DNA from 4 places in the Nocardioides houyundeii genome. Region 1 is predicted to be linked to each of the others. Evidence: predicted binding sites of a transcription regulator. Region 1 holds the regulator's gene; each other region holds the start of a gene.
The links. The regulator LexA, encoded in region 1, represses DNA repair genes until DNA is damaged. The targets are predictions, from matches to a motif close to TCGAACANNTGTTCGA.
Positions count from the first base shown of each region.

Region 2: the regulator LexA is predicted to act here: its motif matches at 2,324-2,339, upstream of C0R66_RS16015 (HNH endonuclease signature motif containing protein).
Region 3: the regulator LexA is predicted to act here: its motif matches at 4,334-4,349, upstream of ruvC (crossover junction endodeoxyribonuclease RuvC).
Region 4: the regulator LexA is predicted to act here: its motif matches at 4,944-4,959, upstream of C0R66_RS06285 (DUF222 domain-containing protein).

Region 1 covers NZ_CP025581.1:3,046,488-3,053,494, reverse strand. The annotation lists gene secD (protein translocase subunit SecD) at 1-1,739, shown strand, start outside; gene C0R66_RS14585 (ATP-dependent DNA helicase) at 1,770-3,782, shown strand; gene C0R66_RS14580 (sulfotransferase family protein) at 3,776-4,507, opposite strand; gene lexA (transcriptional repressor LexA) at 4,564-5,292, opposite strand; gene C0R66_RS14570 (GNAT family N-acetyltransferase) at 5,400-6,191, opposite strand; gene C0R66_RS14565 (LysM peptidoglycan-binding domain-containing protein) at 6,557-6,937, shown strand.
Region 2 covers NZ_CP025581.1:3,320,434-3,327,440, reverse strand. The annotation lists gene C0R66_RS16025 (acyl-CoA dehydrogenase family protein) at 1-1,052, shown strand, start outside; gene C0R66_RS16020 (winged helix DNA-binding domain-containing protein) at 1,062-2,243, opposite strand; gene C0R66_RS16015 (HNH endonuclease signature motif containing protein) at 2,382-3,674, shown strand; gene C0R66_RS16010 (hypothetical protein) at 3,774-4,010, opposite strand; gene C0R66_RS19650 (DUF6174 domain-containing protein) at 4,097-4,636, shown strand; gene C0R66_RS16000 (hypothetical protein) at 4,736-4,927, shown strand; gene C0R66_RS15995 (DUF2199 domain-containing protein) at 5,238-5,726, opposite strand; gene C0R66_RS15990 (inorganic diphosphatase) at 6,162-6,698, opposite strand; gene dacB (D-alanyl-D-alanine carboxypeptidase/D-alanyl-D-alanine endopeptidase) at 6,831-7,007, shown strand, end outside.
Region 3 covers NZ_CP025581.1:2,134,864-2,141,870, reverse strand. The annotation lists gene pgsA (phosphatidylinositol phosphate synthase) at 1-512, shown strand, start outside; gene C0R66_RS10300 (spermidine synthase) at 516-1,310, shown strand; gene pdxS (pyridoxal 5'-phosphate synthase lyase subunit PdxS) at 1,399-2,310, shown strand; gene C0R66_RS10290 (DUF6891 domain-containing protein) at 2,307-2,858, shown strand; gene pdxT (pyridoxal 5'-phosphate synthase glutaminase subunit PdxT) at 2,855-3,472, shown strand; gene C0R66_RS10280 (YebC/PmpR family DNA-binding transcriptional regulator) at 3,509-4,273, shown strand; gene ruvC (crossover junction endodeoxyribonuclease RuvC) at 4,374-4,919, shown strand; gene ruvA (Holliday junction branch migration protein RuvA) at 4,916-5,515, shown strand; gene ruvB (Holliday junction branch migration DNA helicase RuvB) at 5,559-6,587, shown strand; gene yajC (preprotein translocase subunit YajC) at 6,666-6,983, shown strand; gene C0R66_RS10255 (adenine phosphoribosyltransferase) at 7,004-7,007, shown strand, end outside.
Region 4 covers NZ_CP025581.1:1,302,937-1,309,943, reverse strand. The annotation lists gene C0R66_RS06315 (kynureninase) at 1-131, opposite strand, end outside; gene C0R66_RS06310 (amidohydrolase family protein) at 128-1,036, opposite strand; gene C0R66_RS06305 (hypothetical protein) at 1,033-2,004, opposite strand; gene C0R66_RS06300 (pyridoxamine 5'-phosphate oxidase family protein) at 2,043-2,615, opposite strand; gene ilvD (dihydroxy-acid dehydratase) at 2,626-4,332, opposite strand; gene C0R66_RS06290 (GNAT family N-acetyltransferase) at 4,415-4,897, opposite strand; gene C0R66_RS06285 (DUF222 domain-containing protein) at 5,054-6,352, shown strand; gene C0R66_RS06280 (WD40/YVTN/BNR-like repeat-containing protein) at 6,400-7,007, opposite strand, start outside.

The DNA.
Region 1 (7,007 bases):
AGGGCTCGAAGGCCTTCGAGAAGCTCTCGGCCGCAGCCGCCTGCGCCACGGGCGACCAGAAGCGCATCGCGATCGTCCTCGACGGTGAGGTCATCACCTCACCGCAGGTCACCGTGCCCTGTGGCTCATCCATCTCCAACGCCACCCAGATCGAGGGCGGCTTCTCCCTGGAGGAGGCCAAGAACCTCGCCATCCTGATCGAGGGCGGCGCGCTGCCGCTGCCGGTCGAGATCATCGAGCGCCGCACCGTCGGCCCGACCCTGGGCGACGCTGCCATCGAGGCCTCCTGGAAGGCCGGGATCGTCGGGCTCATCCTGACCGGGCTCTTCATCATCGCCGTCTACCGCTTCGTGGGCTTCCTGGCCACCATCGCGCTCACCTCGTACGCGCTGCTCGCCTACGCCATGCTGGTGGGGCTGGGCTCGACGCTGACACTTCCTGGTCTGGCCGGTTTCGTGCTGGCCATCGGGATGGCGATCGACGCGAACGTGCTGGTCTTCGAGAGAGCCCGGGAGGAGTACGAGGACCAACCCTCGGCGGGGCTGCGCCGCGCCCTCATGGTCGGCTTCAACAAGGCGTGGAGCGCGATCATCGACTCCAACGTCACCACGCTGCTCGCGGCGGGCCTGCTGTTCTTCCTCGGCTCCGGGCCGATCAAGGGCTTCGGTGTCACCCTGACCATCGGTGTCGTGGCGTCGATGATCTCCGCGCTGATCATCGCCCGCGTGCTCACCGAGCTGGGGGTGAGCAACAAGTGGGTGGCCCGCCACCCCAAGTTCACCGGCATCGGCGACATCGGTCGAGTGCGCAAGTGGCTGGAGGAGAAGAACCCCAACCTCATGATCCGCCGGGCCCTGTGGCTGGGGATCTCGGGTGTCGTGATGGTGGTCGCCCTGGCCGGCATCTTCATCCAGGGGCTCAACCTCGGGGTGGAGTTCACCGGTGGCCGGGTCCTGGAGTACTCCACCACCAAGACGCTCACCGCCGACCAGGCGCGGGACGCCGTGGAGGACGCCGGCTTCCGCACCGCCACGGTCCAGCTGGCCGACGAGGACAAGATCAGCGTCCGCACCGGCGAGCTGACCGACGCCGAGGCCAAGGACGTCGCCGCGGCGATCGACGAGGCCGGCGGCGGGGCGACCCTGGAGCGCGACGAGGTGATCGGGGCCTCGCTGGGTGACGAGCTGCGCAACAAGGCGCTGATCGCCTTCGGCGTGGCGTTCCTGGCCCAGCTGGCCTACCTGGCGTTCCGGTTCAAGTGGACCTTCGGCCTGGCCGCGGTGGCCGCGATGTTCCACGACGTCGTCATCGTGGTGGGCCTCTTCGCCTGGCTGGGCAAGCCCATCGACGGCATCTTCCTGGCGGCCGCGATGACCATCATCGGTCTCTCCGTCAACGACACCGTGGTCGTGTTCGACCGGGTGCGCGAGCGCTGGCAGTCGTCCAAGCCCGGAGAGCTGTTCACCGACCTGGCCAACAAGGCTGCCCTCGAGACGCTGCCGCGCACGGTGAACACCGGTCTGGGCACGATGTTCATCCTCGGTGCCCTGGCGCTGATCGGCGGCGACTCCCTGCAGGACTTCGCCATCGCCCTGCTGGTCGGTCTGATCGTCGGTACCTACAGCTCGGTCTTCACCGCCACCCCGATGGTCACCTACCTGCAGGAGAAGTGGCCGATGACCAAGGAGAAGAAGGTGCGCGTCGAGCGCGCGCCCGACGACTCCGGCGCCGTCATCTGAGCTGTCGGCAGGCAGGGATAGTGTGCTCGGGTGCCTGATGTCCCCGTTGAGAAGGAGCCCCACGACACCTCCCGGGTGACCGAGGTGCTCGGCGCTGCGGTCACGGCGCTCGGCGGTCAGGAGCGCGCGGGGCAGGTGCAGATGGCTCAGGCCGTCTCCACGGCCATGCACGACGGCCGGCACCTGCTGGTCCAGGCCGGCACCGGCACCGGGAAGTCGCTGGCCTACCTGGTCCCGAGCCTGCTGCACGGGCAGCGCGTCGTGGTGGCCACCGCCACCCTGGCGCTGCAGCACCAGCTGGTGGAGCGGGACATCCCGCGGCTGGTGGAGGCGGTCGGCGACCGGCTCGACGCGTCGTACGCCGTGCTCAAGGGTCGTTCGAACTACGCCTGCCTGCACCGCATCCGCGAGGGCGTCCCGGACGACCAGGGCGTCCTGGTGGACGTGCCCGAGGGCACGATGGGTGCCGAGGTGCTCAAGCTGCGGGCCTGGGCCGAGGAGGAGGTCGAGAACGGCGGCACCGGCGAGCGGGACAACGCGCCGCGGCACAACGACCGCCTGTGGCGCCAGGTCAGCGTGAACCACCGCGAGTGCCTCGGCGCCGCGCGCTGCGCCTTCGCCGCCGAGTGCTTCGCCGAGCGCGCCAAGGAGAAGGCCCACAAGTCGCACCTGATCGTCACCAACCACTCGTTGCTGGCCATCGACGCCATCGAGGGGGTCCCGATGATCCCCGACTACGACGTGGTGGTGATCGACGAGGCCCACGAGCTCACCGCCCGGGTCACCCAGGCCGCGACGGACGAGCTGGCGGTCAACGACGTGGAGCGGGCCGCGCGTCGGGCCAACAAGTACGTCGCGGATCGGGGCGGCGCCAACAGTCCCGCCGACGACCTGGCGGACGCGGCGGACGCGCTGGCGGACGCGCTGGCGATGACGCCCCCGGGTCGGATCGACCAGCGCACCGACCAGCTCTCCGACGCCCTGGTGCTGGTGCGCGACGCGGCGCGGGCGCTGGCCTCGGCCTTCGGCAAGGAGGAGGGCGGCGACGTGGACGCTGCCCGCACCCAGGCCAAGGGCATGGCCCAGGAGGTCTTCGCCACCGCCGAGCGGATGGCGGCGGGCAAGGACTCCGACGTGATGTGGCTCAACGAGGCCCGGGACCGGATCCCCGCCCGGCTGGCGATCGCGCCGCTGCAGGTGTGGGGCCAGATGCGGGACCGGCTGCTGACCGACAAGACCGTGGTCTTCACCTCGGCCACGCTGATGCTGGGGGGCGACTTCAACACCGTCGCGGGCAGCGTCGGGCTCAAGCCGTCCGAGCGGATCGACACCGGTGCGCCCGAGGTCGAGGCCGAGGGTGCGCTGCCGTGGCAGGGCCTCGACGTGGGGTCGCCGTTCGACTACGGGCGCCAGGGCATCCTGTACGTCGCCCGCCACCTGCCGCCGCCGGGACGCGACGGGCTGGGCAAGGCCCAGCTCGACGAGATCGTGGAGCTGATCGACGCGGCCGAGGGACGCACGCTGGGGCTGTTCTCCTCACGGCGGGCCGCCGAGACCGCCGCCGAGGCGGTGCGCGAGCGGCTGCCGCACCTGACCACCCTGGCCCAGGGCGAGGCGCAGCTGCCGGAGCTGGCGCGGCAGTTCGTGGAGGACCCGCACACGATTCTCTTCGGCACGCTCAGCCTCTGGCAGGGCCTCGACGTGCCCGGCGAGACCTGCCAGCTGGTGCTGATCGACCGGATCCCGTTCCCGCGGCCCGACGATCCCCTGATGAGTGCTCGGCAGCGCGCGGCCGACAAGGCCGGGGGCAACGGCTTCATGCAGGTTGCGGCCACCCACGCCGCCTTGCTGCTGGCCCAGGGTGCGGGGCGGCTGATCCGCACCACCACCGACCGCGGCGTGGTCGCGGTGCTGGACCCCCGGTTGGCCACCGCGCGGTACGGCGGCTTCCTCAAGGCGAGCCTGCCGCCGATGTGGACCACGACCGACCCGCAGGTGGTGCGCAAGGCGCTGACCCGACTGGCCGGCGGCTCGGGTCAGTAGCCGAGGATCTGGTAGTCCCGCCGGTACATCGCCTCGACCATGCTGCGCAGCGAGTCGGAGACCTCACGGGTGCTGCCAGGGGAGCCGGTCTGGTTCTGGGCCACCGTCGGCACCGCCGGTGCGCCGACGCGGCGGCAGACCTCGGCGAAGTCCTCGTCGAAGGTCTCCAGACGTCCCACGAAGTCGACCTGGCTGAGGTCGATGAGCCGGGTCTGCAGCGCGAGGTGCTGGTCGGTGCCCGGCACCTGGCCGAGGTCCTGGTCGGCCACCCAGCGGGCGAACTCCTCGACGTCCTGCATCTTGCGGTGCGTGGGCTCGTCGAAGTGGAAGTAGTTCATGTCCACGACCTTGTTGTGCCAGGCCGAGACGAACCGGTCCAGCGGATCGCGGACGAAGGCGAACTTGAAGTAGTCCTCGAACACGTCGATGGGATAGCGGATCCGCATCGCGTGGTCCACGTCCAGGGGCACCCCATGGGTGGTGAAGTGGTGGCGGATCGTGCGGGTGGCCACCTTGGCCACTCGGAACCAGATGAACCGGTGCTCGTGGCCCACGGTGAGGTTGTAGCTCAACGGGGAGAGGCGGCGGGACGCGCCGCTGTGGCGGTCCAGTTCCTTGAGGAGCGTCTGGCTCTCGTCGGTCAGCTTGAACCGGTCGTCAGGCTTGGTGCGGAACTGCTCGGAGGAGAGGTCGGCGGGTTCGGCATCTCGTCGGCTTCGTCGCACCGCCGTGAGATTACACGACCCGCCGCCTCGTCTCCGGAGTGGCGAGGGCCCCTGGCTCAGACCCGTCGCAGGACCGCGGTGACCTTGCCCAGGATGGTGGCGTGGGTCCCGTCGATCGGCTCGTAGGCGTCGTTGTGGGGGAGCAGCCAGACCTGGCCGTCCTTGCGCTGGAACGTCTTGACCGTGGCCTCACCGTCGATCATGGCGGCGACGATCTCGCCGTTGGAGGCTTCGGGCTGCTGCCGGATCACGACGTAGTCGCCGTTGCAGATCGCGGCGTCGATCATCGAGTCACCGGAGACCTCGAGCAGGAAGAGCGTGCCGTCGCCCACCAGCTGCTGCGGGAGCGGGAAGACGTCCTCGACGCGCTCCTCGGCCAGGATCGGGCCACCGGCGGCGATCCGACCGACGACCGGCACGTAGCGGGCGGCCGGCGCGGCGTCGCCGACACCGGTGGGGTCGAAGATCGTCTCCTCGTCGCTGCTCATGGCGCGACGGGCCGCCATCACCTCGGGCAGGAACACCTCGAGAGCCCGGGGCCGGTTGGGGTCGCGCTTGAGGAAGCCCTTCTCCTCCAGCACCTTGAGCTGGTGGGCCACGCTGCTGGAGCTGGTGAGGCCGACCGCCTGGCCGATCTCGCGCATGCTCGGCGGGTATCCACGCTGCTCGATCGCGTCCTTGATGGTGGAGAGCACCCGCTGCTGCCGCGGGGTGAGGCCGGTGGCGTCGGGAGGGCCGTCGGGCAGGGCCACGACCTTGCCCTTGGTCTCGCGCGGGTTGGCCATCCGGTGTCCTCCTGGTGTGGTGCGATCTCGGTGGTCTCACCGTAGTCGGCACCGGACCGGAGTTCAAACACCTGTTCGAACGGCGTGTTGCCTCGGCTCTGGTTGCCTCAGGTCTGCGGGTGCCACTCCCAGGTCACCACGTTGAACTTGGTGCGGAAGCCCAGGTCGACGTACACCTGGTAGCCCTCGTCGTTGGAGAGCACGGTGGCGGTCAGCGCCTCGGTGTGCGCGGCTCGGTTGAGCATGGTGGCGCACAGGGCCTTCGCGATGCCCCGGCCCCGGGCGTGCTCGCTGGTGCTGACGTTGGCCAGCATCACGCTGGTGCCGCGGCGGTGCATGGTGCTGGCGCCCAGCGGTTCGCCGGTGACCAGGCTCCGGGCGATGAAGAACTGGGTGTCGGCAGGGTCGAGGGTGTCGAGGAACTGCAGGTGCTCGGCCTCAGTGCCTCGGGGTAGGCCGAAGCCGGAGAACAGGATGGAGCTGACGGGTTCGAGGTGGTCGGGCCAGGCGACGTCGATGTAGACGTCGTCCGGGGTCCCGGGATCGACGGTCTCCTGCAGCGCCAGGTACATCGCCGGGCTCTCGCGAGGCACCATGCCGGCCTGCGCCAGGGCTGCCTCCAGCGCCGGGGTGGTGGTCTTGGGGGTGGTGACCCACCGGAACGGGAGTCCGCGCTCGAGGTAGGGCCCCAGGAGCGCTGGGACGCGGGTCGGCACGTCACGCGCCGAGATGCGCGCGTGCGTGATCACGTTGCCCGCGGGAAGAGGCAGGTGCGACCAGTACAGGAGTGCGTCCGGCTCGTGAGTGGTCTGGAAGACGGGGGAGAGGGACATGGCCTGCTGGAGAGCTTCGAGGTCTGCCTCGATGATCGCCATCGGCGTGGTCAGCGTGTCTCGCATGCGGGAGACGCTAGGGGGGCTGCCTAGACAGTTGCATGCCTCAAACTGATGACATCGAGGTGATCCGCTGGGCAACGCCGGCTTTGTGGTGCATTTTCCCCGCTTTCGCGGAGCATCTGCGCTCAGCGCGTGAGAACCGGGCGCGCTTCGAGCACGTCGAGGGGTCGTGGGGGGCCGCGACACGCTCGAACACTTGTTCGCACAGATGCTTGATTCATTCGAACATGTGCTCTAACTTCGTACATGTGTTCGATCGAACGTCTGATCGACTCCTCGTAGTCCAGCAGATCAGGACTGTCGGCGGAGATCACTAGACATGAGATCAACACAAGCCAACCGGCTGAACACTTCCCCCGGAGGTCCCCATGAGCACCATGACGCTGAACCCCACTCGCGAGCTTCGCCTCGGTCGTGACCTGCCTGTGGCAGCCCGTCAGGCGCCGGGGTCCACGGGTGTGCGCCTGACGCGTCGTGGGCGAGTGGTCGTGGTGGCCGCGATCCTGCTGACCGTGCTGGTCGCCGGGGTCTTCTTCGGTTCCCGCTCGGTCGCGACGGACGAGGCTGGCACGCCGGCACCCACCGAGGTCGTGATGGTGGGCCAGGGGGACACCCTGTGGGGGATCGCGTCGGAGATCGCCGTCGACGGCGACGTTCCCAGCGTGATGTCGGAGATCAAGCGGTTGAACGCGCTCGACTCCGGGATGCTCACCCTGGGGCAGAAGCTGCGCATCCCGCTCGCTGACTGACCCGTGCTGCGCGCCCGCGCGGCCCCATGGATCCACAACTGAATAGCTTCCACCGCTCGCTTCGACCCCG
Region 2 (7,007 bases), 270 kb from region 1:
TGGCCATCGCCATCCGGTACGGCGACCAGCGTCGCCAGTTCGAGGCTGCCGACCCGGGGACCGAGCAGCTGCTCCTGGACTACGGCATGCACCAGCGCCGGCTGCTGCCGCTGCTGGCCCGCACCTACGCGATGCACTTCGCCCAGGAGGTGGTGGCCGGACAGCTGCACGACGTCTTCTCCGGCATCACCGACAACGAGGAGGCCCGGCGCAAGCTGGAGTCCGCGGCCGCCGGCACCAAGGCGCTCGGCACCTGGCACGCGACCCGCACCATCCAGGAGTGCCGCGAGGCCTGCGGCGGCGCCGGCTATCTCTCCACCAACCGCTTCCAGGCGCTCAAGGCCGACACGGACGTCTTCACCACCTTCGAGGGCGACAACCACGTGCTGCTGCAGCTGGTGGCCAAGGGCCTGCTCACCGACTACTCCGGCGAGTTCGAGGAGATGGACCAGTTCGGCATGGTGCGCTTCGTCGCCGGGCTCGCGGTGGAGACCGTGCTGGAGAAGACCGCGGTGCACAAGCTGCTGGAGCGGATCAAGGACGTCCTGCCCGGCGGGGACGAGTGGGACCAGGAGGCCGGCCTGCTCGACCCGAACTACCAGCTGGCGATGCTGCGCTTCCGCGAGGAGCACATGCTGGGCGGGGTGGCCCGCCGGATCCGGGCCGGCGTGGCGGGCGGCGGCAACCCGGGCAACGTCTTCTCCGAGGTCCAGGACCACGTCATCGCCGCGGCGCGCGCGCACGTGGAGCGACTGGTGCTGGAGGCCTTCGTCGACAAGACGGCGGCGCTGCCGGACGGGGACAACAAGGTCGCGCTCAACCTGCTCTGCGACCTCTTCGCGCTGACCACCATCGAGGCCGACCGGGCGTGGTTCATGGAGCACGGTCGGCTCAGCATCTCCCGCTCCAAGGCGATCACCAAGGAGGTCAACGCACTGTGCCGCAAGGTCCGGCCGATCGCGGTCGACCTGGTGGACGCGTTCGCGATCCCGCGGGTGGTGCTGCGCTCGGAGGAGCTGCTGGCGCACGAGGCTGCGGGCGTCGACGGCTGACTCTCGCGGTCAGGAAACCAACGTCTCCTTCATTGCGCTGGACGGATAGACAGTGCTCACCCGGTGGCCCTCGAGCCAGGTGGTGAGCCGTTCCGCCTCCCGATCCAGCGCGGTGCGGGTGTCGGCGCCGACGTCCTCAAGCAGGTTGATCACCACGACGCCGTCCGGGTCCTGCACCCAGCAGCCCACGATCCGGCCGTCCAGCCAGACGGTCGTCCCCGCGTTGCCGTTGGTGTCGAACAACAGCGGTCCGTGCGTGCCGAGGTAGAAGCTCCGTTCCTTCCAGCCCATCACCGTCGGGTCGAGCACCGGCAGCAGCGCACCCCAGGGCTCGACGTCTGGCTCCGGTTCGAGGTCGTCGGGCAGCACCCAGCCGGTGCCACCGCCGTCCAGCCCGACCTCGACCGCGGCCACGTCGGCGAGGGCGGCGCGCAGAGCCGACTTCGTCGAGCCCAGCCACCACACCAGATCGGCCTCAGTGCCGGGACCGAACGTCGCGAGCCAGCGCCGAACCAGCTCGGCGTACCCCTCTCGCTCCGTGGCCGGTGCGGGCACCTCGCCGAGCCAGGCTGCCATCGTGGTCCACTGTGGCCGGTTGGTGCGCCAGTGGCCGCCGTTGTGGCCCCGGACGATCTTCGCCTCCACCCCGAGCTGGGTGAGCAGTCTCGGTGCGATCGGGTTGTTGCCGCCGTACGACTTGCCCGGCGACATCTCGATCCGGCCGGCGAGCGCCGGCACCTCCTCGCGGAGCCGTTGCGCGGAGCGCTCGACACCGTCCGCGAGCTGGGCGAGCGCGGCCCTCTCGGCGGCCTCGACCCAGGCGGCACCGTCCTCGGTGAGCCCGCCGAGCTGGGCGTCCTTGGCGAGACGGACCCGATGGGCGGCGGCCACCCGCGCCGATGCGCTTCCCCAGGCTGCGGGCAGCAGGTCCCGGGGGAAGACGAACAGGGTGCGACGCATCGCGACCTGCTTGACCAGGGTGCGGTCCTGGTACAGCGCACGGTCGACGTCCTCGACCCTGAGCCCGTCGACGCGGGCCCAGAGGGAGAGGTAGACGCTCGGCGACTCCGTGGCATGCAGGACCGTCATGGCTCGCGTCGCTGCCTCAGCGCTCTCGACGCGATGGCCAGGTGCCAGCGCGTGGCGGCGGGCGAGCCGACGCCGACGTTCGCTGTCGGTCACGTGGCGCATGGGCATCATCCTGTCGCAGACCACTGAGCGCGGCGCATCCTAGGGCGCGGCAGCTGCTAGGGAAGGTCCCCTTCTTGCGTCCGAACGTCTGCTCGAATATTGGTCAGAACTGTCGGAGGTCGAGCGTAGATTCTGGTCATGAGCTGGTCCGTGACCCCCGAAGAGTCCCACCCCATCCTGGGGTGCGCGGCGGTCATCGACCGGGCCCTGGACGAGGTGGCCGCGCTCGACCCGATGTTCATGGGCGTGGCCGCCCAGCGCGAGGCGTTGCTGCTCCTGGACCGGTTGACGTCGCGGGTGACGGCGCTGCAGACCCGGGTCATCGCGGCCTCCGGCGAGGTGGCGGCCGCCGAGGGGCACCGTGACGTGGCGTCCTGGATGACCCACCGCACTCGGCGGGACCGAGCCCATCACCGCCGGTTGCAGCGCCTCGCGCGGGACTGCGACGAGCGGTGGCACGACCTGGGCGCCGCGCTGCAGACCGGCGCGGTGAACACCGACCAGGGGCACGTGATCGCACGGGCGCTCGGCGACCTCGACCGCACGATGGGCGACCTGGCTGCCGACGCTCGGGTGGCGCCGCCGGTGACCGCGGACAGACGTGCCGAGGTCCTCGCCTTGGCACAGGCCCACCTGCTCGAGCAGGCCGCCGTATTCGGGCCTCGTGAGCTGGCCCGGCTCGGCGCTCGGATCCTGCACGTCATCGCCCCGCACCTCGACGAGGATGCCGAGGGCCGGAGACTGGCCGACCAGGACCGGCATGCCCGTCGGGTCACGTCCCTGAGCACCCGCGACCTGGGCGACGGCACCACGCTGGTGAAGGCACGCGTCCCCGCCCACGTCGCCACCCGTCTGGTCACCACTCTGGAGGCCTTCACCAACCCTCGCGGGACGGCGGGCGACGCCACCGGGGAGTCGGTGCCCTACGACCTGCGGCTCGGACAGGCGTTCTGCTCCCTCCTGGAAGGACTCGACCCCTCGCGACTGCCGCTGCACGGCGGCACCGCCACCCAGCTGGTCATCACCATCGACCTGTCCGACCTGCTGAAAGGTCTGGGCGTGGGCACCCTGGCCGGCGGGGAGACCATCAGCGCCGCGCAGGCCCGGCGCTTGGCGTGCACCGCCGACCTCGTCCCGGCAGTCCTCGGCACGAAGTCCGAGCCGCTCGACCTGGGCCGCACCGCCCGGCTCTTCTCCCCTGCCCAGCGCAGGGCCTTGGCGCTCAGGGACCAGCAGTGCCGCGCCGACGGGTGCACGATCCCGGCCACCTGGTGCGAGGCGCACCACCTGGTCCCCTGGTCCCGGGAAGGCGCCAGTGACCTCGACAATGCGCTCCTGCTCTGCTCCTTCCACCACCACCGCATCCACGACGACCGCTACCTGCACCAACGCCTGCCCAATGGCAACGTCCGCTATAGCCGGCGCAGATAGCGGACGTTGGCTACTGCCGGCCGGATGGCTAAGTGGGTGTGTCCCATTTGCGGACGAGACTGGACCGGCTGTGTCTACCGGACCTGCCGATGAGCGGACTTACTCGGGCGGTGTCAGTCGCTCCCTCGCCGCTGCTACGAGGTGGTTGTATCGGGGATCGAAGGGCTCTCGCAGTTCCCGCTCCAACAATGCGGACAGGCTCCACAGGGCCACCTGTTCGCTCTTGTGCTGAGGCGCAGTCACCTGTTCGGCATCCTCCCAGCGGTGCAGTAGTTCGAAAAGCACGAGCGCTTCATCGGAGGTCAGGGTGATGGTCACGTCACCGTTCTCAGTCATGCAGTCATCCTGCCGGAGGCAACCTCCGGACATGCCGCGTTGAGTGCGTCCTCACGTACGCGCTGTCGGGTACCCCTATCCGGCGGGTGGTCCCGCTGCCTCGAGTCCGTCTGGAACCCAGCACAGCTTGCTGCCGTCCCACGCACGTGAATCGAAGCCGCAGAACCACCACCGCACTCGTTGCCACCACAGCCGTCGGCGTCGCCACGGCCGTCTTGTGGGTTGCCTGGCCCGACTGGTCGGCCGGCCGCGCGCACGATGAGGCGCTGGCCCTGTGGGAGTCGAAGGAGCCCCGGTCCTACTCGTTCCACGTCTCCTCCTGCAGCGGCATGTGCTGGTCCTGTCCGGTGCGGATCGCGGTGACGGACGGGGTGGTCACCGGTGTGAACCACCTGGGAGACGAACAGTGCGGACAGGGATCGGCCGATCTCGAGAAGGTGCCCACCATGGAAGACATCTTCGCCCGGGCGGAGCGCGGCCGATCGGAGGACTGGGTCGACTCGTACGAGATCGAGTACGACCCCGTCTGGGGGTTCCCGGCCTCGATCGAGCTGAAGTGCCCGTATGGCACGCCCGACTGCGGGTCGGGCATCGAGGTCTATTCGTTGCGGGTGCAATCCCCGTAACGGCCTGCGACCGGGATCCCGTCAAAGGACGGACCCGCCCGTGACACGCGCGCCCTTGGATGGGGTGGTCACGACAGGCGTCGTGGGAAGGTTCGCGCTATGCGACGCTTTCTCTGCCTGGCCCTCTTGGGTGCGCTCACGTTGTTCATCGCGGGCTTTGTGCGAGGCGGCGAGGCGAATAGCGCTGACCCAGAACTCGTGCTCGGCGCCTTCTACGCGCTGGCAGGCATCGGATCGGTATGCATCATTGCCGCTGGCACAGCGCTCGGCATCTCCCTCTCGCGCGACTGACGAACGAACGCCCTGCCGCTGACCGGTCCTGGGTCAATGGAACAAGCAGCCGCTGTGGGAGTCGAAGGAGCCCCTGTCCTACTCGTTCCACGTCTGGTCCTGCAGCGGAATCTGCTGGTCCGGGTGCAATCCCCGGGGCGGCTTGAGACCGGATCCCGTTAACGGACAACTCGCGGGCGAACCGCTAGAAGATCGCCTGGAGATGCGAGATAGCCACCCGCGCGTCGGATCGCGGCCCCCGTTCGAGCAGCTTGATTGGTTGAGTCTTACCCCCGCGAGGGACGCACGGATCTGCCGGTGCCGATGACCCTCAATCGGGCAGAGCGGCCAAGACGATCTCGTGATCCCACTCATTCGCAATGACTGAGCGCAGCTCCTCGTCCTCGCTGTCCACGCAATACGGCGTGGCGTCCGGGTCTGTCACTGCCAACGAGACAGGCACTCCGAAGACCCCCCAGGTCGGGAGTGCGTTCGCCAGATGACCGTGCAGGTGCAAGTCGCGGTACTCCGGTGCCCACCAGACATCCAATGCCCCGTTGAGGTCATCGGGATGAACCTCTACCCAGAGGCCGAAGGTGACGGTGTGGCCTCCCGTGAGTCGAACCGGGAGAAGCGCTCGAACATAAGCGCCTAGTGCCGGCACCTCCATCATCACCGCGCGTTCGGGGTCTGGCTCGGACATCCAGATGCCGGCGGTGCGCTCTTGCTCGGGAAGTCGTAGAACCGGGTCAGGCAAGCGGAAACGCACATGGCGGTCGTGGCTCTCGGCAGAGCGTCCGCACATTTGGCAGGTCGGCATGCGCCGCATCGTCACATGCCGCTGCACGAGCCACCCGGTTATGCCGAATTTGAGCTCACCAAGTAACCGAGATCCGAGATCGTGCTGATGCTGGGGCCTGCAGAGCAGTGACCGCGCTCAGCGTCCAGCCCCACGAGCATCCGCATGCGCCGCACTCCGCGCGGGTCAGGCCGCGGCTGGGAGTGCGCGCCGGGGGAGCCGGAGCACGCGACAGGTGGCGCAGGGTGGTGGTGATACCGGAGGCCACCTGGAGTCAGCCGGTCGCGGAGGTGGTGGTGTTCTCGAACGACTTCGCGCAGCTCGAGGCGATGCTGGCGGCTCAGCGGCGACTGTGCTCGGCTGACTGGCCGACGGGCGAGCGCGAACACGGTGAAGCCACGAACGCCCTGACTCGTACGAGTCAGGGCGTCCGCGTCGCGTGCTGGTGGGCGTGCGTCAGGCGTGCTCGCCCAGGCTGTCGTCGGCGAGGTTGGCCACGTCGTTCCCGTGTCCCTCGGTCTTGAAGCGCTCGAACGAGGCGTGCACCTCGGCGATCGCCTCCTCGCGACCGACCCAGTCGGCACCTTCGACGGACTTGCCGGGCTCGAGGTCCTTGTAGACCTCGAAGAAGTGCTGGATCTCCAGGCGGTCGAACTTGGAGACGTCACCGATGTCCTGCAGGTGCTGCATCCGCGGGTCGTGGGCCGGCACGCAGAGGACCTTGTCGTCGCCGCCGGCCTCGTCGGTCATCCGGAACATGCCGATGGCGCGGCAGGCGATCAGGCAGCCGGGGAACGTCGGGTTGCCGAGGATGACCAGGGCGTCCAGCGGGTCGCCGTCCTGGCCGAGGGTGTTCTCGATGTAGCCGTAGTCGGCCGGGTAGGCCGTCGACGTGAAGAGCATCCGGTCGAGACGGAGGCGCCCCGACTCGTGGTCGACCTCGTACTTGTTGCGCTCGCCCTTGGGGATCTCGACCAGCACGTCGAACTCCAGCACGTCACTTCACCTCGTCATCATCGCGTGTATGGGGGTCAGCGTCCGCCACGAGAAAGCAGGCCGAAGGCACTGATGGGGGTCAGTGTCGCGCACAATGGCCGCGTACACACACTCGGGAGGAACTCACAGGTGCCAAGACGTGACGTAGGACACACTCGAGCCCGCTATCGCGGCCCGGGTCGGGTCGCGCACTGGCTCCCGGTGCTGCTGGTCCTGGCGTTGCTCTCGGCGGGCGTCGCCGCGGACAGGGGCGACTGGGGTCCCCGCCATCTCGGGTGGGACGCCCCGTCCAGCCCGGCAGCCGAG
Region 3 (7,007 bases), 910 kb from region 1:
GCGCCGCCGCGCTCTACTGGGCCCCGCGCGGCCACCTGATCACCGCGCTGGTCGTGGTCACCGTCTTCGCGCTCTTCGACCTGCTGGACGGCACCATGGCCCGGCTGAGCGGGCGTACCAGCGACTTCGGCGCCTTCCTGGACTCCACGCTGGACCGGATCGCCGACGCCGTCGTCTTCGGCTCCGTGCTGCTCTACTTCGCCGGTCCCGGCGACATGGTCCTGGGCCAGGCGACCGCGCTGTGGTGCCTGGTCACCGGTGCCACCACCTCCTACGCCCGGGCTCGCGCGGAGTCCGTGGGCTACACCGCCCGGGTGGGGCTGATGGAGCGGGCGGACCGGCTGGTCCTGCTGGGCGTCTTCGCGCTCGCCGCCGAGATCGCCGACGAGCCCGCCGTGCTCGCCTACGGCCTGGGCCTGCTGGGGGCGCTGAGCACGGTGACGGTGGTGCAGCGCATCCTGACGGTGCGCAACCAGGCGCTCGCCAGGGCGAGGGCCGCCGAGGCGGGCTGACCGGTGTCGAGCGCTGGCGGGGGAGCGGAGATCGTCCCGACCGAGCGGCGCACCGCGTTCGCGCTGCGCGCCGACGGTCAGCTCCAGTCCTACGTCGACCTGGCCGACCCGCTGCACCTCGCCTTCGACTACGTACGACGTCTCGGCGACGTGCTGGACGCCGTCGACCCGCCGGGAGAGCCGTTGCGGGTGGTGCACGTCGGGGGAGCGGCCATGAGCCTGCCGCGCTACGTCGCCGCCACCCGTCCCCGGTCGGCCCAGATCGTGCTCGAGCCCGACACCGAGACCACCGAGCAGGTCCGCGCGCACCTCCCGCTGCCGCCACGCAGCGGCATCAAGGTCCGGCCGCAGGACGGGCGCACCGGGCTGGGCGCGCTGCGCCCGGACAGCGCCGAGGTGATCCTCGTCGACGCGTTCGACCGCGGCCGGGTGCCGGCCGACCTGGTCACCGTGGAGGCCTTCACCACGATGCGCGGCGTGCTCCTCGACGGTGGACTGCTGCTGTTCAACCTGGTCGACCGCGCGCCGTTCGCCTGGAGCCGACGGGCGCTGGCCGCGGGGCGCAGCGTATTCGACGCCACCGCGCTGCACGTGGAGCCGGCGGTCCTGAAGGGACGGCGCGCCGGCAACGTCCTCCTCCTCGCCTCGACGCGGCAGCGGTCCCTCGACACGGTGCACGCGCGGCTGAGTGGGCGCCAGAGCGGGTTCCGGGTGCTGGCGGGAACCCGGGTCGGTGACTTCTTCGGTGGCGGAGTGCCCTTCACCGACTCCGACACCGAGGCGTCCGGCGCGCCCTGAGGCGGCCGCCCAGGCTGGCCGTGCGCGCCGGGCTGCCCGCACTGCGGGCGTGGCGGGTCCTCGCGGGCCGCGCGCCTACGATCAACACATGACCGAAAACACCCCCCAGGCTCCACAGGCCAGCACCGGCACGTCCCGCGTCAAGCGCGGCATGGCGGAGATGCTGAAGGGCGGCGTGATCATGGACGTCGTCACCGCGGAGCAGGCCAAGATCGCGGAGAACGCCGGGGCCGTGGCGGTGATGGCGCTGGAGCGGGTCCCCGCGGACATCCGCGCCCAGGGCGGGGTCTCCCGGATGAGCGACCCGGACATGATCGACTCGATCATCGAGACGGTCTCCATCCCGGTCATGGCCAAGGCACGGATCGGTCACTTCGCCGAGGCACAGGTCCTGGCCAGCCTGGGGGTGGACTACATCGACGAGTCCGAGGTGCTCACCCCCGCCGACTACGCCAACCACATCGACAAGTGGGACTTCACCGTGCCGTTCGTGTGCGGCGCCACCAACCTGGGTGAGGCGCTGCGCCGGATCACCGAGGGGGCGGCGATGATCCGCTCCAAGGGCGAGGCCGGCACCGGTGACGTCTCCAACGCGGTCACCCACATGCGCACCATCAGGGCCGAGATCCGGCGTCTGGGAGCGATGGCGCCCGACGAGCTGTACGTCGCGGCCAAGGAGCTGCAGGCGCCGTACGAGCTGGTCCGGGAGGTCGCCGAGGCCGGCAAGCTGCCGGTCGTGCTGTTCACCGCCGGGGGCATCGCCACGCCGGCGGACGCGGCGATGATGATGCAGCTGGGTGCCGAGGGGGTGTTCGTGGGGTCGGGGATCTTCAAGTCCGGCAACCCCGAGCAGCGCGCGGAGGCGATCGTCCAGGCCACCACGTTCTACGACGACCCCAGCGTGGTCGCGAAGGTCTCCCGCGGCCTCGGCGAGGCGATGGTGGGCATCAACGTCGACGAGCTGCCCCAGTCGCACCGGCTCTCCGAGCGCGGCTGGTGACCGAACCCGACGCCAGACGCCGCGCCGAGGACGGCCTGCGCCACCTGGCCCGGCTCCAGGTGCGCACCGGGCTGCACCCACCCGAGACCGTGCTCGCCGAGCTGGTCGAGGCGATCGAGGTCGAGCTCCCGGGGACCGATCCCCAGGTGCTGGCCCGGGCGTGGATCGCCGCGGAGACCGCCGCGCTGCGCGCCGAGGCAGCACGGTGGCCGGAGGTCACCGGTCACGACCGGCTGGTCAGCGCGCTGACCGATCTGCGCAACCGCGGGGTGGCGGTCCGGGCCGGGGTGGCCGACCGCGCCGCCGCGGGACGAGACCTCGACCCCGGTGAGCTGCGCGGCGTCCTGTGGTTCACCCACCCCGACGTGTGGCACTCCCTGGACCACGGGGTGCTCGAGGTCACCCTGTGCCACCCCGACCTCACCGACGCGGTGCCGGGCGACGACCTGCTGTCCGGGGTGCTGAGGGTGCTGGCCCGCCACCAGGTGCCGGCGGCCTTCGAGCGCGGCCGGCTGCTGCTCTCGGTGACCTGGCAGGCGCGGCCGTGACCGCGGCGCCCACGATCGGGGTGTTCGCCCTCCAGGGCGACGTGCGCGAGCACCTGGCCACCCTGGGGTCCCTCGGCGTCCGCGCGGTGCGGGTACGCCGCCCCGAGGAGCTGGCGGCGTGCCACGGCCTGGTGCTGCCGGGAGGGGAGTCCACGACGATGGCGAAGCTCGCGGTGACCTTCGGCCTGATGGAGCCGCTGCGCGCGCGGATCGCGGAGGGGATGCCCGTCCTCGGCACCTGCGCGGGGATGATCCTGCTCGCCGACCGGATCGAGGCAGGCACCCGCGACCAGGTGAGCATCGGCGGGCTCGACGTCACCGTGCGGCGCAACGCCTTCGGGCGCCAGGCCGAGAGCTTCGAGCAGGACCTGGACCTCGCGGGGCTCCAGGACCCGGTCCACGCGGTGTTCATCCGGGCTCCCTGGGTGGAGCAGGCAGGCCCCGCGGTCGAGGTGCTGGCGCGGGTGCAAACGGCCCCCGACGCGAGCCGGGACGCCGTGGGTAGGATCGTGGCCGTCCGGCAGGGTTCGGTGCTGGCCACGTCGTTCCACCCCGAGGTGGGTGGCGACGGGCGCGTCCACGGATTGTTCGTGGACGCGGTGCGCCGGGCTTGACCCCGCAGACCATCGCAGCGAGCAGAAGAGGGACTGATGTCTGGCCACTCCAAATGGGCGACCACCAAGCACAAGAAGGCGGCCGTCGATGCCAAGCGCGGCAAGCTGTTCGCCAAGCTGATCAAGAACATCGAGGTCGCGGCGAAGATGGGCGGCGGCGACCTCTCCGGCAACCCCACGCTCTACGACGCGGTCCAGAAGGCGAAGAAGTCCTCGGTCCCCAACGACAACATCGACCGCGCCGTCAAGCGCGGCTCCGGTGCGGAGGCGGGCGGCGCTGAGTACTCCACGATCATGTACGAGGTCTACGGCCCCCAGGGCGTCGCCCTGCTGGTCGAGTGCCTGACCGACAACCGCAACCGCGCCGCGATGGAGGTCCGCACCGCGGTCACCCGCAACGGCGGCACGATGGCGGATCCCGGCTCGGTGTCGCGGCTGTTCACCCGCAAGGGCGTGGTGACGGTGCCCAAGAGCCAGGAGTCCCGTGAGGTGACCGAGGACGACCTCCTGGAGGCGACGCTGGACGCCGGGGCCGAGGACGTGAACGACCTGGACGAGTCCTTCCAGGTGCAGTCCGAGGCCACCGACGTGGTGCAGGTGCGCACGGCGCTCCAGGCCGCGGGCATCGACTACGACTCCGCCGACGTGGAGTTTGTGGCCAGCCTGGAGATCCCGGTGGACGCCGAGGCTGCCCCCAAGGTCTTCAAGCTGGTCGACGCGCTGGAGGACCTCGACGACGTGCAGAACGTGTTCACCAACGTGGACGTGCCCGACGAGGTGCTGGCCGAGCTCGAGGACTGAGGCCTGCGCCCCGCGCGTGTCGCGGGTGGATCGGTCCCTCGTCGGGGGATAGCGTGTCGTGCGAACACACGTTCGACGAAAAAGGTGGCTCATGCGTGTCCTGGGGATTGACCCCGGCCTGACCCGGTGCGGAATCGGCATGGTCGAGGGCGAGGTCGGCCGGCCGCTGAGCCTGATCGACGTCAACGTGATCCGCACCAGTGCCGACCAGCCCGTGGCGCTGCGCCTGGTCACCATCGAGAAGGGCATCGACGCCTGGCTCGACGAGTACGCCCCCGACGCCGTCGCCGTCGAGCGGGTCTTCGCCCGCTCCGACTCCAGCACCATCATGGGCACCGCCCAGGCCAGCGGCATCGCGCTGGTGGCCGCGGCGCGCCGGGGTCTCCCGGTGGCCCTCCACACTCCCAGCGAGGTCAAGGCGGCGGTCTCGGGCAGCGGTCGCGCCGACAAGGCCCAGGTCGGTGCCATGGTGACGCGCATCCTGCGGCTGAGCGCCCCGCCCAAGCCGGCGGACGCCGCCGACGCCCTGGCCCTGGCCATCACCCACATCTGGCGCGGTGGCGCCCAGTCCCGCCTCGAGGAGGCGGTGGCCAGGCAGGCCGCCCGCGTCCGGTCCGTCACCACGAGCTCCAGGAGTCTGCGTTGATCGCCTTCGTCCGCGGCCGGGTCGCCGCCGTCACGCCACTGTCCGCGGTCCTCGAGGTGGGGGGCGTCGGCCTGGAGCTGATGTGCACCCCCGGCACCCTGGCCACCCTGCGCCCCGGCCACGAGTCCACGCTGCCCACCTCCATGGTGGTGCGCGAGGACTCCATGACGTTGTTCGGCTTCCTCGACGACGACGAGAAGGGCTGCTTCGAGCTGGTGCAGACCGCCTCCGGCGTGGGCCCCAAGGTCGCCCAGGCCATGCTCGCGGTGCTGACCCCGGACGACCTGCGCCGCGCCATCTCCTCCGACGACGTCAAGACGCTGACGCGGGTGCCGGGAATCGGTCAGAAGGGCGCGCAGCGGATCATCCTCGAGCTCCGGGACCGCATCGGCGCGCCCACGGGCTCCGGCGCCGCGGCCGGCGGCGTCAGCGCGGCCCAGCCCTGGCGGGACCAGGTCCACCAGGGCCTGCTCGGTCTCGGCTGGTCGGCCAAGGAGGCCGACAAGGCCGTCGAGGCGGTCTCCGACGAGGCCGGCGCCCAGCCCGACGTGGGACGCCTCATGCGGGCCGCCCTCCAGACGCTGAGCAAGGCCTGAGGTGGACCCCGAGGAGCTGCTGGCCGCCAGCGAGGAGCGGCACCTGCAGTCGCTGACCGCCGCCGAGGCCGAGGGGGACGAGCGGACCATCGAGGCGGCGCTGCGTCCCCGCACCCTGGACGAGGTGGTCGGGCAGACCCGCGTGCGGGACCAGCTCGGCCTGGTGCTGGAGGCGGCTCGGCAGCGGGGCCGGGCACCCGACCACGTGCTGCTCTCGGGACCGCCCGGCTTGGGCAAGACCACGCTCGCGATGATCATCGCGGCGGAGATGTCCACACCGCTGCGGCTCACCAGCGGACCGGCGATCACCCACGCCGGGGACCTGGCCGCCATCCTGAGCGGGGTGAACGAGGGCGATGTGCTCTTCGTGGACGAGATCCACCGCATGTCCCGGCCCGCCGAGGAGATGCTCTACATGGCCATGGAGGACTTCCGGGTCGACGTGATCATCGGCAAGGGGCCCGGCGCGACGGCGATCCCGCTGGAGATCCCGCCGTTCACCCTGGTGGGAGCCACCACCCGGGCCGGGCTGCTGCCCGGGCCGCTGCGCGACCGGTTCGGGTTCACCGCCCACCTGGAGTTCTACGAGCCGCACGAGCTCGACCTGATCGTGCACCGCTCCGCGGGGCTGCTCGGGGTGAACCTGACCGAGGGTGGCTCGGCGGAGATCGCGTCCCGCTCCCGTGGCACCCCGCGGATCGCCAACCGGCTGCTGCGCCGGGTGCGCGACTACGCCCAGGTCCGCGCCGACGGGGTGCTCTCGCGCGAGGTGGCCCGGGTGGCGCTGGAGCTCTACGAGGTCGACGAGCTGGGCCTGGACCGGCTGGACCGCGCCGTGATCGACGTGCTCTGCCGGCGCTTCGCCGGAGGTCCGGTGGGGCTCTCCACCCTGGCTGTGGCCGTGGGGGAGGAGCGCGAGACCGTGGAGGAGGTGGCCGAACCCTTCCTGGTGCGCAACGGCTTCCTGGCCCGGACCCCGCGCGGGCGGGTCGCGACCGCGGCCGCCTGGGTGCACCTCGGTCTCACCCCGCCGGCCGGTGCGGGCCAGGACGAGGTGCTGTTCGACGAATGACCCCTGCGTAGACTCGTGCTTCGTGGCCGGCCTGGAGGTCGGCCTCCCTGACACTGAGTTTGAAGAGGGTTGAGCACGTTGGAGCAGTACGTCTCGTGGCTGTCACTGGCAGCGATCGCCTTGGTCTTCTGGCTGCTGATCGTGCGTCCCGCGTCGCGCCGGCAGAAGGCGATCGCCGGGCTGCAGTCCCAGCTGAAGCCCGGTGACCGGGTGCTGCTGAGCTCTGGCATCTTCGCCACCCTCAGTGCCGTGCAGGACGACCGGGTCTCGGCGGAGATCGCTCCCGGCGTCGTCGTCTCGGTGGCTCGTGGTGCGGTGGCAGCGGTCGAGTCGACCAGCGCCGACACCGGCACCAGCGCCGACACCGGCACTGAGCCGACCACCCCCGAGGTGTGAGCGCCGTGGAGACCCCGGAGATCC
Region 4 (7,007 bases), 1.7 Mb from region 1:
CCCAGCGAGTTGCCGTCGAGGTAGACGAGCGGGCTCTGGGCGCCCACGAAGCGGGACCGCAGGTGGCTCAGGGGGTCGGCCTCGTCACGGGGGCCAGGATCCAGGTCGTCGTCGAGGCCCGTCCGGATCACGCCTCGAGCTCCTCGCGGCGGACCACGCGGGCGCCGGTGAGCCATCCGGAGGGGCGGTCCTCGGGCGGCTGTCCGGGCACGAAGGTGACCAGGTGATCCGGCGCCGCCCGGGGCCAGGGCGCGGTCAACGCGTGCAGCAGGGCACGCGGGCCCAGACCGGCCGCCTCCAGCAGGGCCAGCTCGCGGACGTTGAGGCCGGGCAGCGACGGCCCGTTGCCCAGGTCGGTGCCGTAGAGCACCTCACCGCCCACGGCGGCGAAGGCTGCCACGTTGGCCAGCGCCCTGGCCTGCTCCGGGGTCCGGGTACCCCGGCCGTGGATGTCGAGGGTGCTGATCCAGCGCATCCCTGCCCCCGCGCACTCCGCCAGCACGTCCGCCTCCAGCGTGTGGGTCCAGGGTGCGTGGGCGAGGGTGTCGACGCCGGCGGCCAGGGCCAGCTCCACCATGCCGGCGCCCTCCACGTGGGCGACCACGGGCAGGTCGTCGGCTGCTGCGACGACGGCCTGGCAGGTCGCCAGGTCGGGCACCGGCCCGGCCTCCCGGTTGAGCGCGACCTTGATGACCCCGGCGCCGAGCGCCCGCTGCTCGGCGACCGCGGCTGCTGCCTCGCGCGGGTGCGACAGCTCCCGGGCCGCGGCGCGAGGCGCCCATGGTCGCGAGGTCGGGTAGCCGTCGGGCTCGGTGAGGAACTGGCCGGCGAACTCCACGTGGACCGGCGCGGTCCGCGCCAGGTCGGCGATCTCCGGACCCCACCCCAGGTCGACCACGGCTCCGATGCCGGTGCCGGCGAGCCCCGCGGGATCGCAGAGGGCCAGATGGACGTGGTGGTCGACGAAGACCGGGTAGGCCGTCCCGGCCTCCCCGCGGTGGGTGGCCGGGGCGCCGGTCGCGTCCAGCGGGGTCACTGGAAGCTCACGAACCTGACGGCGGGCAGCTTGCGGCGCACCGCCCCGGCGCGCATCCGGGGACTGTCCTCGTCGTAGAAGAGCTTGAACCCCATCGCGAACTGCCGCGGGCGCGCCACCGCGTCGTACGTCGCCTGCTTCTGGGCCGGGGTGCCGAAGCCGTCGACGTGCTGCACCTCGGCGAGGTTGGGCCGGTCGGCGACCTTCTTGATCCGGCCCACCATCGCGGCCTGGAACTGGTGGAGCACGAAGACCTTCTGCGGCAGCGCGGAGGCCGCGGTGAGGTCGTCGAGCCACTGCGACACCTGGTTGACCTCCTTGGCGCGCACCGACCCGATGGACTGCCCGGGCACCTGGTCCGGTCCCATCCGCCACTCCGGGTCGAGAGCGAGCCCGACCCAGGGGTGCGCCAGGGCCCACTCCCAGCGCTTGGCGACCGTGAGGAAGTCCGAGCGCCCCGGCTGCAGGTCGAGCACCAGCAGCGCCTTGTTGCGCTGGGCGGCGTCGATGTACTCCTGCACGCGGCTGTGGAGCACGTCGTGGTTGTAGTCCCCGTCCGCACCCGGGATCGGGTCGGCCACCGTGGCGATCAGCTCGTAGACGGGCTGGATCCGCTCACTCTTGCGGCGGAACGGCTTGGCGGCCTTGCGCAGCCGGGAGTGCATCGTGTCCGCATCGGTCTCCCCGAGCACGCCGAGGGCGCCGGTGGCGGCGGTGCCGTAGTAGGCCACCAGGAAGCGCTTGCGGCCGAAGACCTTGCGACCCCCGCCCGGGAGCGCCGTGGTGCGGGCCGACGAGCGCTCGCCCGTCGGCGCCGCGGCGGGCTGGGCCGCGGTGGGCTGGGCCGTGGCGGCCCCTGCCGCAGGCTGCGCCGCTGCGCCCAGCGGCGCCAGCGAGGCCAGGGCCAAGGCTCCGGCCAGCAGCGGTACGGCGATCACGGACCTGGTCAGGCGGTTCCCCCGAGTCATGCTGCAGACCCTAGCCGCAGGCGGCACTCACCTGCCGATCATTCAGCTCTCACCGGGTCCGGGTCGTCGTCGAACGCCGTCAGGCCGTCGAGGCTGGTGGCGTTCTTCTTCCGGCGGTAGGCGACCACGCCCGCAGGTCCGCGTCTGTCCATGTTGGGGGTGAGCAGGTCTCGCTCGGCATCCAGGCTCATCAGCGGCAGCGCGTAGCCGCAGGAGTCGCTGACCCGCTGCACCTCGACGACGATGACCGCGCGAGCGTGCGGGTTGGGGTCGAAGAGCGCCGCCCACTCCGCGAAGTCGTCGTCGTAGCAGCTGACCACCCGGCCCCGACCGTGCAGCCGGACCACGTTGGGTGTCCGCTCGAACGAGCAGAACATCAGGGTGATCCGCCCGTTCTGCCGGACATGGGCGATCGTCTCCGCCCCGCTCGCGGTCAGGTCCAGGTAGGCGACGGTGTGCTCGTCGACGACGGCGAACGTGCCGGCCAGCCCCTTGGGCGAGACATTGACGTGACCGTCGTCCCCCGAGGGGGCGGTGGCCACGAAGAAGACCGACTGGGCCTCGACGAACGCCCGCAGGCGCCCGTCGATCCCCTGGTAGACCTTGCCCACGCCGTCCGCGTCAGCTCGTGACCGCGCCGTGCGCGGCGGACTGCACGACCTTGGCGTACTTGCCCAGGACGCCGCGGGTGTACTTGGGCGGGTTGGGGACCCAGCCGTCCCGGCGTGCCTCGAGGTCGTCGATCTGCACCTCGAGGGTGGCGTTGGCGACGTCGAGGGTGATCGGGTCGCCGTCGCGCACGAACGCGATGGGGCCGCCGTCGGCAGCCTCCGGCGCGATGTGGCCCACGCAGAGTCCCGTCGTACCGCCGGAGAAGCGGCCGTCGGTGATCAGCAGCACGTCCTTGCCGAGCCCTGCACCCTTGATGGCACCGGTGATCGCGAGCATCTCGCGCATGCCGGGGCCGCCCTTGGGTCCCTCGTAGCGGATCACCACCACGTCACCCGCCTTGATGGCCCCCTCGGTGAGCGCGTCGAGCGCCGCCCGCTCCCCGTCGAAGACGCGAGCGGTCCCGGTGAAGGTGGTGTCGTCGAACCCGGCGCTCTTGACCACGGCCCCCTCGGGCGCCAGGGAGCCCTTGAGGACGGTGATGCCGCCGGTGGCGTGGATGGGCTTCTCGAACGCGCGGAGCACCTCGCCGTCCAGGCCCTTGGGCGCCAGCGCCTCGAGGTTCTCCGCCATCGTCTTCCCGGTGACGGTGAGGGTGTCCCCGTGCATCAGACCGGCGTCGAGCAGCGCCTTCATGACCACCGGGATGCCGCCGATCTTGTCGACGTCGGTCATCACGAAGCGGCCGAAGGGCTTCAGGTCGCCGATGTGCGGGACCTTGGAGCCGATCCGGTTGAAGTCGTCCAGCGTCAGGTCGACGTCGGCCTCGCGGGCGATGGCGAGCAGGTGCAGGACCGCGTTGGTCGAGCCGCCGAGCGCCATCACCACGGCGATGGCGTTCTCGAAGGCGGGCTTCGTCAGGATCTGCCGGGCCGTGATCCCCTGGCGCAGCATCTCGACCACGGCCTCGCCGGAGCGGTGCGCGAAGCCGTCGCGACGGCGGTCCACCGCGGGCGGGGCTGCGCTGCCGGGCAGGCTCATGCCCAGGGCCTCGGCGACGCTGGCCATGGTGTTGGCGGTGTACATGCCACCGCAGGCACCCTCGCCGGGGCAGATCGCCCTCTCGATGCGGTCCACCTCCTCGCGGGTGATCTTGCCGGCCAGGCAGGCACCGACCGCCTCGAAGGCGTCGATGATCGTGACGTCGTTGCCGTCGACCTGGCCCGGCATCGTGGAGCCGGCGTAGAGGAAGACGCTCGCGAGGTCGAGGCGAGCCGCGGCCATCAGCATGCCGGGGAGCGACTTGTCACAGCCGGCCAGCAGCACCGAGCCGTCGAGGCGCTCGGCCATCATCACCGTCTCCACCGAGTCCGCGATCACCTCGCGGCTCACCAGGGAGAAGTGCATCCCCTCGTGGCCCATCGAGATGCCGTCCGAGACCGAGATCGTGCCGAACTCCAACGGGTACCCGCCGGCGGCGTGCACGCCGTTCTTGACGGCCTTGGCCAGGCGGTCGAGGGAGAGGTTGCAGGGGGTGATCTCGTTCCAGCTCGAGGCGACGCCGATCTGCGGCTTGACCCAGTCGTCGTCACCCATCCCGACCGCGCGGAGCATGCCGCGCGCGGCGGCCTTCTCGAGCCCGTCCGTGACGTCCCGGGAACGGGGCTTCATGTCGGGCTTTGCGGCGGTCTGCTGGTCGGTCTGGTCGGACGAGGTCATGGCGGCAAGGCTACGTCTTGACGACGACACGCCTCCTGCTGGTCTCAGGGCTGCGCCGCCGGAGGCAGCGTCTTGGCCATGGTCAGCTCGTCCCGGCCGTCGCGGACATGCCTCCGCTCCCCGGTGAACCGGTAGCCCAGTCGCTGGTAAGCGTCCCGGCCCGAGAGTTGTCCGCCATCACCCCGAGAGCCACGGTCGTCGCCCCGGCCTCTCGCACCACGGACTCACAGGCGTCGACGAGGGCCTCGACCACACCCGTGCCACGCACGCTCGGGGCGATCCACATGCCCGCCAGGCGCCAGTCCCCGTCGAGCTCGTAGGCACCAGCGATGCCGACGTCGAGCCCGTCCCGGCACGCCAGGAAGGTGGCCGGGCGTGCGGCTCGTCGGCGCCACTCCGCCTCGTCGAACCCCTGCTCCCTGGCCAGGCTCGAGCCGAACATCTCCGGGGACTCGGCCAGGGCTGCCAGGCGGACGTCTCGCAGACGCTTCCACCCCTGGGGCGCGATGCGGGTCACGAGGACCTTCCCGGACCCACCTCCGGTCGCGTCGTACGTCGGCTCCATGGGGGAATTGTGCCGGAGCGCCTCACTGGTCGGGCCACGGACTCGATCGAACACAGTTTTGTTTAGTGTCCCGTCATGTGAGATCCAGAGCGTTGGTTGTCGGTGGGCTTCGGTTGGCTGGAGGCATGACAGCGAGCGCGGTGCAGGGAGCCGGGGGTGGCCCCTGGGGGGTCTCTGGTGGTGGATGCGTTGGCGGATGCGCGGCGGGGTGTGGCGGCGGCGGGGACGCTGTCGGCGGGGTTGTTGGGGACCGGGGAGCTGTCGGCGGCGTTGGAGCAGGTGGCGGGGTTGGAGTCTCAGGCCACGGCGTTGCGGTTGGCGCTCTCCGCCGAGGCGCAGGCGCGGCGGGTGGCCGAGGACCCGGTCCATGGTGGGGCGGCGACGGCGACCGATGCCTGGTGGGCGGGGTTGTTGGGCTCGACGCGGGCCTCGCAGGCCGCGGGGGTGCGGTTGGGGGAGCTGTTGGCGACCAAGTACGCCGTCACGCGGGAGGCGTTCGCGGCGGGCCGGCTGCGGGCCGATCAGGTGCGGGTGATCGTGAACGCTGCGGAGCAGGCCCCGGCCCGCGCCACGTCCGGGCAGCTCGCGACCGCGGAGGAGGTGTTGGTGGGCAAGGCCACCGGGGAGGGGACCCGGTCGGGGCGGGGCATGAACGCCAAGAGGTTGCGGCAGGCGGCGCGGCGGATGTTCGACCCCGTGGACCCGGGGTTGGCCGATGAGCACGAGCAGGCGATGTTGACCCGGGAATGCAAGGGCGCCGAGGTGGAGACGTACCTGTCGTTGCATGACAACGGGGACGGGACGTGGTCGGGGCGGTTCCGGGTCCCGGAGCTGCACGGGTCGTTGTTGGACACGGTGCTGGGCCGGTTGACCAGCCCGCGGCGGGTGGGCCGGGACAGGACCGGGGCTCCGGTGGTCGATGAGACCGCTGCGGGGGTGGGGGAGAGTGTGTCGTTCCCCGAGCTGCAGGGGCAGGCATGGTGTGAGCTGATCGAGCACCTGCCCAGCACCGGGCACGCCGCAGCGACCGCCTCGGTGCTGGTCACGGTGGACCTGGCGGGGTTGTTGGACGGGCTCGGGGCGGCCCGGCTGGAGTCCGGGGTGCGGGTCACCGCCGGTGAGGCCCGGCGGTTGGCGTGCGAGGCGGGGCTGGTCTCGGCGGTGCTGGGGGGACGGTCCGAACCGCTGGACCTGGGCCGAGAACGCAGGTTGCACACCACCGCGCAACGCCGGGCGCTCTCGCTGGTCCATGACTCGTGTGCGGTCGCGGGGTGTGAGCGCCCGTTCTCCTGGTGCGAGATCCACCACCACCGGTTGGCGTGGTCCAAAGGCGGGCGGACCGATCTGGGCAACGGGCTTCCGTCGTGTGGACACCATCATCGTCGGGCCCACGACCCGGGCTGGGACCTACGCCAGCACCCTGGCGGCGAGCACCGCTTCCACCGCAGACGATAGGAGCGGCCACTGCCGAGCACCGGTCACCTCGCAGGCGAACCGACAGCTCAGTCGAGCACCGCTGCCCGGACGACCAGCACGTCGGGCAGGTCCTTGTGCACCTCCTGCCAGGTCTCCCCCTCGTCGGCGGAGGCCCAGACGGCCCCGTTGCGACCGCCGAAGTAGAGCCCAGCCGGGTCGAGGGTGTCGGCGCACATCGCGTCACGCATCACGGCGGCGAAGTATGCGTCTGGCAGGGACCCGGACCCCAGCTCGGTCCACGAGTCTCCCCCGTCGGCAGTGCGGAACACCCGGGCGTGACCGTCCACGGGCCACCGCGCGCCGGCATCGGCGATCGGGAAGACGAAGGCGGTGGCGGGCTTGCGCGGGTGCGTGACCATCGCGAACCCGAACTCCGAGGGGAGCCCGTCGGCGATGTACTCCCAGGAGTCCCCCTCGTCGTCCGAGCGGTAGACCCCGCCGTGGTTCTGCAGGAAGAGCCTCGCGGGGTCGACCGGGTCGCGCGCGACCTTGTGGACGCACTGCCCGAACTCGGGGAAGTGCCGGTCCCCCGGCATGAACTCGGCCTTGATCCCCTGGTTCGCCGGAGCCCACTTCGCTCCCCCGTCCACGGAGCGGTAGACCCCGCCGGTCGAGATCGCGGCCAGCACGGACC